3 regions of the Novosphingobium rhizovicinum genome follow, and region 1 is predicted to be linked to each of the others. Evidence: riboswitches for the same ligand, from Rfam matches in the RefSeq annotation. Region 1 holds a riboswitch; each other region holds the start of a gene.
What was found. Region 1 has a riboswitch for cobalamin ahead of ABUH87_RS15670 (TonB-dependent receptor). Riboswitches for the same ligand answer to the same signal wherever they lie in the genome.
Positions count from the first base shown of each region.

Region 2: another riboswitch for cobalamin. It lies ahead of ABUH87_RS14550 (TonB-dependent receptor plug domain-containing protein); the one in region 1 lies ahead of ABUH87_RS15670 (TonB-dependent receptor).
Region 3: another riboswitch for cobalamin. It lies ahead of ABUH87_RS12035 (TonB-dependent receptor plug domain-containing protein); the one in region 1 lies ahead of ABUH87_RS15670 (TonB-dependent receptor).

Region 1 covers NZ_JBFNXR010000052.1:318,326-321,837, reverse strand. The annotation lists gene ABUH87_RS15670 (TonB-dependent receptor) at 1-1,436, opposite strand, end outside; cobalamin riboswitch at 1,609-1,863, opposite strand; gene ABUH87_RS15665 (hypothetical protein) at 2,000-2,278, opposite strand; gene ABUH87_RS15660 (hypothetical protein) at 2,440-3,512, opposite strand, start outside.
Region 2 covers NZ_JBFNXR010000052.1:40,829-44,340, forward strand. The annotation lists gene ABUH87_RS14540 (cobyrinic acid a,c-diamide synthase CobB) at 1-608, opposite strand, end outside; gene ABUH87_RS14545 (hypothetical protein) at 646-1,233, opposite strand; cobalamin riboswitch at 1,454-1,660, opposite strand; cobalamin riboswitch at 1,719-1,908, shown strand; gene ABUH87_RS14550 (TonB-dependent receptor plug domain-containing protein) at 2,124-3,512, shown strand, end outside.
Region 3 covers NZ_JBFNXR010000048.1:41,603-45,114, forward strand. The annotation lists gene ABUH87_RS12035 (TonB-dependent receptor plug domain-containing protein) at 1-1,571, opposite strand, end outside; cobalamin riboswitch at 1,674-1,866, opposite strand; gene ABUH87_RS12040 (cell wall hydrolase) at 2,079-3,215, shown strand; gene ABUH87_RS12045 (hypothetical protein) at 3,378-3,512, shown strand, end outside.

The DNA of each region.
Region 1 (3,512 bases):
GCGCCAAGCCGCCAGGTCACCGCATCAGGCGTGGAGGTGAAGTCGTTGGCGGGGTTGATGTAGTCTCGTTTGGCGATTTCGGGTCGGTCATACCGCAACCCGCCGACGAGAGAGAAACGATCGCCCAAGGCCAGACGATCCTCCGCGAAGATCGCGTACTGCCTGATCGTGTTCTTGTAGCGGGCCTGGGTCGCCGCAGCCCCGGTCTGCTGGATAAACCGCCCCACGAAGGGGTCAGCGATATCCACGAGACGGGTGGCGTTGTTCCCGCTGTTGCTGACGTTCTTGTAGGTGATGTCGTTGTAGTCCGCGCCGATCACGAAGCGATTGTCGATCCCGCTGTCGAGATCGTGCGACAGCGTCGCAGTCGTACGGTTCCCTGTCTGCCGCTGAAGATGGTAGAGTTCGAGAAAGCTTGACTGGCGAATGGTCGCTGCCGCCGTGGCACTTGCGGCTATCCACCTGGCGTTCTCGCTGTTGAACCAGTACTTGTTCGCGGTCAGATGATAGAACGTGCTGCGCAGCGTGAGCGTGTCGCTTGGCGCCCACTCAACTCGCAGCTGGCTCCAGTTGTCGCGGAAGCGCAAGTCGGCATCGCTGACGTTGTAGTTGTTCTTGCGGATCGAAAGGTCGAGCCCGTCGTCGATCAGCGGCACACCGAACCAGGTTCGCGGCTTCTGGCGGCTGTAATCGTGCGAGACAGTCAGGCTGAGCGTTTCTGTCGGGTGGAAGCGCAGTGCACCCGAAAGAGCGATAGCGCTGCTGTCACCACGCTCCATCCAGCCATTGGACTGGCGATAGCTGGCATCGACGCGGTAGCCGATGCGATCGGTAACCGGGCCGCCGCTGCCTGCCGCCAGGTTCGCAAACCCATAGGACCCCAGCCCTGCCCGCAAGGCGTGCTGGTACTCATCGCTCGGCTGCTTGCGCACGACGTTCACCGCACCGCCGATCGCGGCCTCGCCATAGAGAACCGAAGCGGGTCCGCGCAGCACTTCGACCGCCTCCGCCATCCACGGGTCCGCCGGGAACGTCAGAGTGTTGTTGTACATCCGCATGCCGTCGTAGAGCTGCATCACGCTGTTCTGACCGGCGAACCCGCGAGCCGAGAGGTTGTAGCCAAATACGCCCGAGGTGTTCACGATACCGGTGGCGCGGGCTGCGGCGTCCTGAACCGTAAGGTCGCCGCGCAGGCGGATCGCATCACCATCGAGAATTTCGACGCTCGCCGGTGTCTGAAGCGGCGTGAGATTGAGCCGGCTTCCGCCCTCGCTGACCTTGTTGAGCTGCAGCGGGTCCACCACGCCGGTGACGATGATCTCGCCAGTCGGATCGTCCTCTCGGGCTGCCGGCTGCGTCTGCGCGGACGCCGGTGAGCATAGAAGCATGCTCAGCACGAGCGCGAAAATACACGTGTCTGTATGATGAAAAGCCATTGAAAGTGCCCCGTCGGCATCAGGTGACGTAGGCGGGGCGTCCGCACGAACGGTCGGCGCGCGCCAACGGGCGGACGCCAGAAAGCGCCCGCGGCACGAACCGATACGGCCCCAGCCGCTCGTTCGTCGCTCGACGGAAGAACCGTGCCTGGGCCATCCCCTGGACCAAAGCATGAGCGACCAGACGCCGGCAGGTCTCCTGGCTCACGGGTCATCGCTTGATACACGGCCTTCCCAGGCCTCGCATGACTTAGCGTCCGGCCCAGTGGCTGCGACAAAGACGTGTGTCCTGCCGCGTGTGCATCGCGCTCACCGCTTACAGTTGCAGGGACAGCCCCGGATTTGGACCTTCAGGCATGCGCCTGAACCGTCCTCACCGCGTTCCCTTTTAAGCCTCTCTCAAGGCACCGGCGCGATCATTATCCGGCGCCGCTACTGGAGCGGTGCCGGACGCGCGCCGGATAGTAGGTGCGAGGTCGGTCCGCAAGCCTCCATTCATGCGAAGCGGCTGGAGCGATTTGCCGGAGCAACTGTGTTGCGACGCGGAGATTGTTCCTGCTTGTCTACTCCGCCGCGCCGGGAAGCCGCTCTGCAGCCAGCACATCATCATAACCGCTTTTCAGGCGACCTCCGCGAGCGATCTGATTCAGGGCCCGCGCTCTCAAATTCTCGCCTTGCACTGCCAGTGCCGCCGCCAGCGCCCGGTCAGCGACATCGCCGGCATCGAGCACGCTGCCCCGGGGCGCCTCTCCTTGCAGGTCTTCGATATAACGGAAGAGGGCAGACGGCCTGCGGCTCTGCGTCGGTTCAGCCGGTCTGACAGAACTCGTTGTGTAGGTCATGCCGCTCTTCACGCCCGGATTTGCAGCGCACCGGTCCGTGCGCTGGAGCATGCACCGCAGCGAACCTCTGCACATGCGCAATGGCATAATGTCGCATCACAAGAGTGAGCAAGCGTATGAGGTGGCAAACAGCCCACCGTCTTATCAGTGATGCACTCCATTCACTTGCAGGCGGCGTTGCCCGCGTGGGGCTTGGTGAAGAACGCTATGGACGTCGCCGGGATGCGCGTTGAAGGTCCTGCTGATACGCCACGCAGACCGGAAAGGGAGCCGTCCGCTTGCAGGTGAGGCGTTTGGCCGTTCACCGTCACGCTTGTTCCGTCAACAGATGGCGCCTCCAGCAGCCAGACCTTTGCTCCTTCGCCTAAGGTCAGGACCTGCGGTGTATCGCCATAATTGATAGCGACCATGCCCACTCCCCCGTTCGATTCCGGCAGGCAATGAGCGTAGATTCGCAGGTTTTCCGCCGGCGAAGGAGGAGAGGCCAGAACGGTCGTACCCATCGTCCTGCGCCACAGCACGGCTGCCCAATAGTTCGGCCGCGGGTTCTTCGTACCCTCCTCGATCAGCGAGTAGTCCGATGCCGTAAGCGTGTTGTGGAACACCACGCGCACGCCCTTCTGAGCCAGCAGGCCGAGCTGATTGACATACCGGAACGTGTCCAGGAAAGTCGCTGCCCAAGGACTTCCGCCGCAAGCAGCCTGCGCCGTTTCCGTCACCCACATGGGATCGCCCCGCTCGTACTTGTCGCGGAGCCCCGAATAATATTTCCAGTCCCGCAGGGTGAGATCGAGCCATGTGGGTGTCAGCGCCTGCGATTGCTGCGCCTGCTCTGCCTGTGTGTTCGCGCAGCGCTGCGAAACGCCGCCATAAAAGTGGTATGACACTGCATCGACAGCGTTGGGATTGGCTTTCATCAGCTCTTCGGTGAGCAGCATTCTGGCCAGGGTCGCGACCGGGATCTTGCTGAGGTCGCCACCTTCGCCAACTCCCCCGGGTCCGACGATCTTCGTGTTCGGGGACACTTTGCGCGCCCAGTCGAGGAAGATCGAGAAATCGCGCGTGTAGTCTGCAACGGAATAGCCCTTGGGCAGTCGGCCTAGTGAGGCGGCATTCGGCTCGTTAATGAACTCGGCAAAGCCAAGTTCGCCTCCGGCCGCGCGTGTCAGATCCAGCAGCCGTTGTGCTTGCTCCGTCTGCCAGACGCCGTCCGCCCCCCTTGGTCCCTCGCTGA
Region 2 (3,512 bases), 280 kb from region 1:
AGACGGTCCTCCAGGTCGCCGATCTCTTGCGCCTGCATCAGCCCCAGATGCCGCTCGGGAAGAGCGATATCCGCGTTGCGCGGCATGGCGCCCAGCCACTGCACGCCGGAGGGAACGCTCTCCTCCAGCATCGCAGCGTGGCGAGCGCTGCCAACCTTGTTGGCGAGTACGGCCGCGAGATTGACGCCCCGACGGTAGGTAGCGAGGCCCTGAACAAGGGCGCCAAACGTCTGCGCCATGGCGGAGCCGTCGATCACCGCCAGAACCGGCAGGTCAAACCGGTTCGCCAGGTCGGCGGCCGACGGGGTGCCATCGAAGAGGCCCATTACGCCTTCCACAAGGATCAGGTCCGCATCCAGTGCAGCGTCGTGCAACAGGCGCCGACACGCGGCTTCGCCAACCATGAACAAGTCGAGTTGATGCACCGGCGATCCGCAGGCGCGTTCCAGCACCATCGGGTCCAGGTAGTCTGGCCCGCACTTGAAGACACGCACCCGCCTTCCGGCGTCGCGGTGACGGCGGGCCAGAGCCGCGGTGACGAGTGTCTTGCCCTGACCTGATGATGGCGCCGCCACCATCAGAGCCGGGCACGAGCCGGTTGTGCTCATAAGGCGGGGCAAACCGGTAGTGCCAAAGGCGCGCTGCTCACTGCGCGTGGGCCCGGCTCAGGCGGGGCTGCGCGGCCTTGTACACCGCGTAGACAGTGGCGCCGATCCCGGACCACAGCAGAGTGGCAAAAAGGGTGCCCGGGAAATAGCGCTCAAGGCGCGGGAGGAACTCAGCGATGGTTGGATCAGGGTAACGTCCGCCCAGGAAGTAGAAACCGCCGCTGGAGAGCAGCTTGGATACCAATGTGGCGGCGATCAGCAATGCGATCCCCGCTGCTAGTGCTGATCGCTCTTCGCCGAACCCGTCGGCGACCACGCGACCGGCAAACCACATCACTCCATAGGCAGGCAGCAGCATCCAGTAAGCGGGCGTGAAGCAGAAGCCAGAGCCACCCATGACGAATATCGTCCAGACGTCGATGGCAAAGCCGAACAGGAACAACCCGGCAAACGCGCTTGCCCGGCGAACCAGGAAGCCCAGCAAGAAGAAACTGGCAAGGCTGGTATCAGGTAAGTGCACTACGTCGCTCAAGGCATGGCTGCGGGTGGTCAGCATCACCAAGGTAAGCGCGCAAAAGGCGACGAATTCGAAACGCGGGGAACGTGTGGACAGGTGACGGTTCATAAAGGGCTTCCGGTCTGAACGTGGAAACGCGACGCGAGCCCGCAGGCCGCGCCGATCGCACGGGGGGAGCAAGGCGGAACATGCTTCCGCCTGAAGCTGATCAGGGCTTGAACATGGCTTCACGGCTCTCCTTCGACGCGACACACGAATGTCGTCCGCCAAGGGCCACTTTCCGCAAGAACGCGGATCCCTCGTCCGCCCGGTGCATCCCGCCCGCGCGAAGGAACGACGATATCAGGCCGGTTTCCTGACTTTCCGGATCAACGCGCTCTTCGCCGCCTTCTCGAAAGCCGGAGCTTTCAATGGCACCGTGGCGATGCGCTCACCGGTTACAGTTGCGGGAGCAGTGCCGGCTTTGGCGATCATGAACCGCCATCCCGGACTTCCCGATTAAGCCCTTTCGGGCACCCGATACGCCCTCTGCCTAGGCGAGACGGCGGAGCACCGCAAGCGGCAGGTACTTGCATGCCGTCACGTCCCGCAGTAGGGGCCGCGCCGCGACGGGTTCCCCGCGAGGGGATCAAAAGGGAACTCGGGTGAAAACCCCGGGCTGCCCCTGCAACTGTAAGCGGAGAGCCATCCGGCCATTTGCCATTGGGACTTCCTGTCCTGAGAAGGCGGCCGGAACGGCGTTGACCCGCAAGCCAGGAGACCTGCCTGACGCAGTCGTTCTTCATCCGGGCAGGGTGCACCGGGTGTTCGAGGGCCCTTCCGTCAGGAGGGGTCATCCCTCGCGCAACGACAGCAACCGCCTTGCCGGGATCTCCGCGCAAGAGGTGTCATGTCGTGCCCTGCGACCTTGCGGGGGCCCTCACGCGCGCGCCTCCTTGCAACGATCGACCGGCAGGGTCCGACGCCGTTTGCAAGTAGGGGATTTCACCTTGCACCGCATGACCTCTGTGGCCACCGTACTGGCCCTCACTGCCTTTTCCATTCAGCCCGCCCATGCCGACGATGCACCTGACGGAAGCATCGTGGTGTCCGCGTTCCGCACTCCTGTCGCGCAGGAGCGCAACTCCGCCAGCGTGACGGTTCTCGACGAAGAAGCGGTCATCGAGGCGCAGCCGATCACCGTAACCGACATTCTCCTGCGTACGCCAGGCATCAGCCTTTCGCGCAACGGGGGATATGGAACAGCCACCTCGCTGCGCATCCGCGGTGCGGACGCCGGGCAGACGGTGATGGTGATCGACGGAATGCGCCTTGCCGATCCCTCTTCGACCGCAGGCGGATACGCCTTCTCCAACCTGATGCTGGACGACATCGAACGCATAGAGATCCTGCGCGGCCCACAGTCCATCCTGTGGGGCAGCGATGCGATCGGCGGCGTGGTCAATGTGCGCACGCGCCGGCCCGAGAAGCCGCTGGAAGGAAGCATGGCCATCGAGGCGGGCACGCACGAGACCGTGTCGGCCCGCGCGGGCATCGGCGGTACAAGCGAGATGGTGGACTGGCGCATCGCCGCCTCGACCTTCACCACCGATGGCATTTCGGCCCGCGCGAACGGGACGGAGGATGACGGCTATTCCCGTCAGGCCGCGAGCGGCACCGCCACTATCAGGCTCTCGCCCGACGTCTGGCTCGACCTACGCGGCTACTGGGCTGACGCACGCAGCGACTTCGACGGTTTCAGCGGAGACACCGCTGCATATGGCACGACCGGCGAATGGTCGGGCTACGCGGGGCTGAACTTCCAGCTGTTCGACGGCAAGCTGGTGAACCGCCTCGCGGTGCTGCAGACCGAGACGGACCGGGAGAACTACGACCCGAACCGCAGCATTCGCCAGATCACCTTCGACGCACAGGGCCGCATCCGCCGGTTCGAGTATCAGGGCATTTACAAGCCTGCGGACATGCTGGACATCGTATTCGGTGCCGAGCGGGAGGAGCAGCGGATGTCCACCGCTTCGCCCACGAACTCGGCGGCACCCTACACCTTGCAGCCTTACAGGGTCGATACCGACAGCCTCTATGGCCAGTTCCGTATCACCCCCCTCACCGGCCTGACGCTGAATGCCGGGGCGCGGTACGATCATAACTCCCGCTTCGGCGACAATACCGTGTTCAGCGCCGGTGGCGCATTCACGCCAAACGGGGGCGCAACCATTCTGCGGGCCAGCTACGATGAAGGCTTCAAGGCGCCTTCGCTCTACCAGCTGTTCAGTGCCTACGGAGTTGCCGACCTTGAGCCCGAAAAGGCGAAAGGCTGGGAGGTGGGCCTTGAGCACCGTTTCGGCGATATCCTCCACGCGTCGGCAGCCTGGTTCGAGCGGGAGACA
Region 3 (3,512 bases), on a different contig from region 1:
CCGCCCTCGGTTCGGTCAATCGATTTGACGTAAGTGTAGGCTGCCTGTCCGCGCAACGTGCTGCTCATCCTGGCGCCCAGTTCGAGTTCCATGCCGGTTGCGCGCGCACGTCCGATATTGATGTAGTAGCCGAAGGGACGGGTTTCGCAGAGGCTCCCTTCGCATGAGATGAAGCCAATGAGATCGCGGCTGTCGCGCCGAAATCCGGTGAGTGCGAAGTGGAGCGCTCCGTTGCGGTCGCCGTATTCCACGCCTGCGTCATAACTGCGGCTCTTCTCGGGTCTGAGCGCTCCGTTCCCGTATTCCGAGAAAAGCTGATAGAGCGTGGGAACCTTGAACCCTTCACCATACGACGCGCGCAGGCGCCAGTCGTCGCCGAGCGCGGCGCTACCGTTGGCACCGAACGTCCAGCGATCACCGAAGCGCGAATGGTCATCGTAGCGCACGCCGGCCGCCACTGTGAACGCATCCGAGTACCAGCCTAGCAGCGCGTGTCCGCTTGAAAGATGGGCCTTGCGGCGGGACGCAGAGCTGACATCGATGCGGGTCCATTCGTGATCTGCGCCGAAGTCCAGCCGGAGAGCATCGTATGCCCGCCATGCGCCCCGAAGCTCTGCACGGCGACTCTGCCCCTGTGTCTGCGAAGTCGGATCCGTCGGGGAGCTCGGGTCGAAGTAGCGGCGGCGTGTGTCTGAAACCTGGTATCCGGCATTCAGATCAACTGCGTCGGAAGACCACGCGAGCCCAGCGCGCCCGCCAATCTCTCGTGTCTTCTGGTACTCGTGCGTGTCCGCGAAGACGTAGAGAGGCGCCGGATAGCCGTCGATCTCCAGCTTGCCCTGTGTGTACCTGCCGGTGAGTGTCGCCTCCAAAGCAGACGTGAGCGCATACCTAGCGCGTCCGTTGGCCCGCCACTGTCGAAAACCGTCTTCTTCCGATCCAGCCGCTGCCTGGCTTAGCCCGTCAGTCCTCAGGTACCCGCCATTCAGCGTGACACCGTAACGGTCTGTGGACAGGCCCGCTGTCACTTGACCATCGAATGTATCGCGCGTGCCATACTCTGCGGTCGTCTCGACGCCATTGAGCTCGCGCGATGTCAGAGAGATGACACCACCGATGGCTTCCGAACCCCAGATCACCGAGTTCGATCCGCGCAGAAGCTCTACGCGCCCGACGCCACCGGCGCTGACGTTGGCGAAGTCATAGCCGCCCCCCGGTGCGGCGACATCCGCGACCCTGATGCCATCGATGAGGACCAGCACCTGCTGCGAGTTGGCGCCCCGCACGAAGACGCTCGTCGTGCCACCCAGACTGCCGTTTCGCGAGAACGTGACTCCAGGCAGACGCTCAAGCACTCGCGCGATATCGGGGCCCTGGATCGACTTCAGCTCCGCCGTCCCGATGACACTGACAGGCTGACCAGTCTTGTCGATGTCGAGGCGGCTGCCAGTGGCAAGAACGGTGATCTCCGTCCCTTCGCCAACGCCGGTCGCTGAGGCGAGCGGCACGTCCTGAGCACGTGCCTGCATCGCCAACGTGAGTGACGAACCAAGCAAAAACAGATACTTCATAGATAAACCTCCAGCCCTGAACGAATTGCCGCTCATGGCGAGAGGGCCGCGCCCATTGCTTGGCGCGCGGTCCACGCTGCATTCCGGTACACCCCGCCCGGCGCGGAACGACCGTCTTGGGCAGGTCTCCTGGCTCCCGGATCGCTGCCCACCCTCGCCTTCCCGGCCGCCTTCGAAGCTGCACCAGTGGCTGGTTGAGAGTGGACTCCCCGGTCACAGTTGCGGGGGCAGCTCGGTATCGCACCGAATTCCCTCTTAGGCCCGGCAATCGGGCACCCATGACGTGAGCGGGCGGATAGAAGCACAAGTCAGGCCTGGCAAGGGTAACTGCACGGAACCATCGCCGCGCTCGCGGAGCAGGAGTCTTTAAGCTCTTAAGGCTATGGCTGGCCCCTGTGCCGTGACGGGACGCGAGGGAATCGCCGCTGTTCTACGCTGCGCCCGCACTTATGCGGAGGGGGTGACGGTCTGCCGCCGTACACCCCCTCCCGCTAGAATCAGGATTGCATGACGGCCCGCCTCGCCCAACTCTGTCTTAACGAGCAGCGCTCCCGCGATTTCACGGCACGGCTGACACACAAAGGCATGCGAGGCCATCGCGCTAAAGCCCAGCGCAAGAAGGCCCGCCTGGCAGCAGCCCTCATGGGTCTCGCCGCTCTCCCGGCGTTTTCGGCTAACCCCAACGCACTCGCAGCTTTCCGGATCGGCGACGCAATTGCGCACGAGGCGGGAATGGACCCGATGCCGTTCGAGCGGAAGGGCGAGAGTTTTCCCGGCTCCGCGTTCTACTACCTTGATCTTGAGGCCAACCCGGCACCAGCAGCGTACTCTGCCATTGCGACCGAGATCGGGTCTGTCTTTCAGAATGAACCGGCAGCGCGCCCTCTGCGCGTCGACAACAGCGGCATCGATCGCTTGCGTGCAGAGCAGTGCCTGACGGCTGCGATCTATTACGAAGCGGCGAGCGAAGCCGATGCCGGACAGCGTGCGGTCGCCCAGGTTGTTCTTAACCGGGTCGCCCATCCCGCATATCCGAACACTGTCTGCGGCGTGGTCTTTCAAGGCTCGGAACGCACGACCGGCTGCCAGTTCACGTTCACCTGCGACGGGTCACTGGCACGCCGCCCCCAGCGTCTGTTCTGGGACCGAGCCGCAAACGTGGCCCGGCAGGCGCTGGCGGGCTATGTCTACACTCCCGCCGGTCTGGCGACGCACTATCATACGCTTGCAGTCCATCCGTACTGGGCATCAAGCTTACGCTATATGCTCACCATCGGCGCTCACCGCTTTTACAGCTTCAACGGAGCCGCCGGAAAACATGCGGTCTTCCGCTTCGCCTATCTCGGCGGCGAACCCACTCCAGGCCCTCGGCCCCGGCAGCCTGCGCCAGCCCAAGCCGGAGACACTTCAATCGATCCCGTGGACATCCAGCAGGTGTTTGATCGGGGAGCCATGCAGGCCGATCGCTCGGCGGCGTCGCTTCATACCGGCGCGCCAACGGCTGCGCCTCTCTACACCAATGAACTCACGCGCAGAGGCGGCGACGCGCTCTACAGCGGCGACAACTTGCCGGGCGGTCACGAGGTTCGAGACGAATATCGCAACAGCGGCCAGTGGATCGCCAGCCCGGTCGGCAGCTTGTGAACTGAGTACCCGTGCATTTCATCTGCTGACGTGAGCGACGGAACGCCGGTCCAGCAAGCCGGACAGATGATCCTCAACGTCTCTGAAACCATAGACTTGCACCGATGGATTAGGACAATGCGGCTAAGCCTCTCAGATCAATAACGACAAAGGGCCGCACCCATGACCATCCGCTTCGCCGCAGCAAACACGGCATCCAATATTGTCGTTCGCGCATGCCGCTGCCGGTCGGTCGAGTTGCGCCCGGTGAACGACAACGATCGACACCGGCTGGATCAGTCTCTGCTGGCCGCTGCC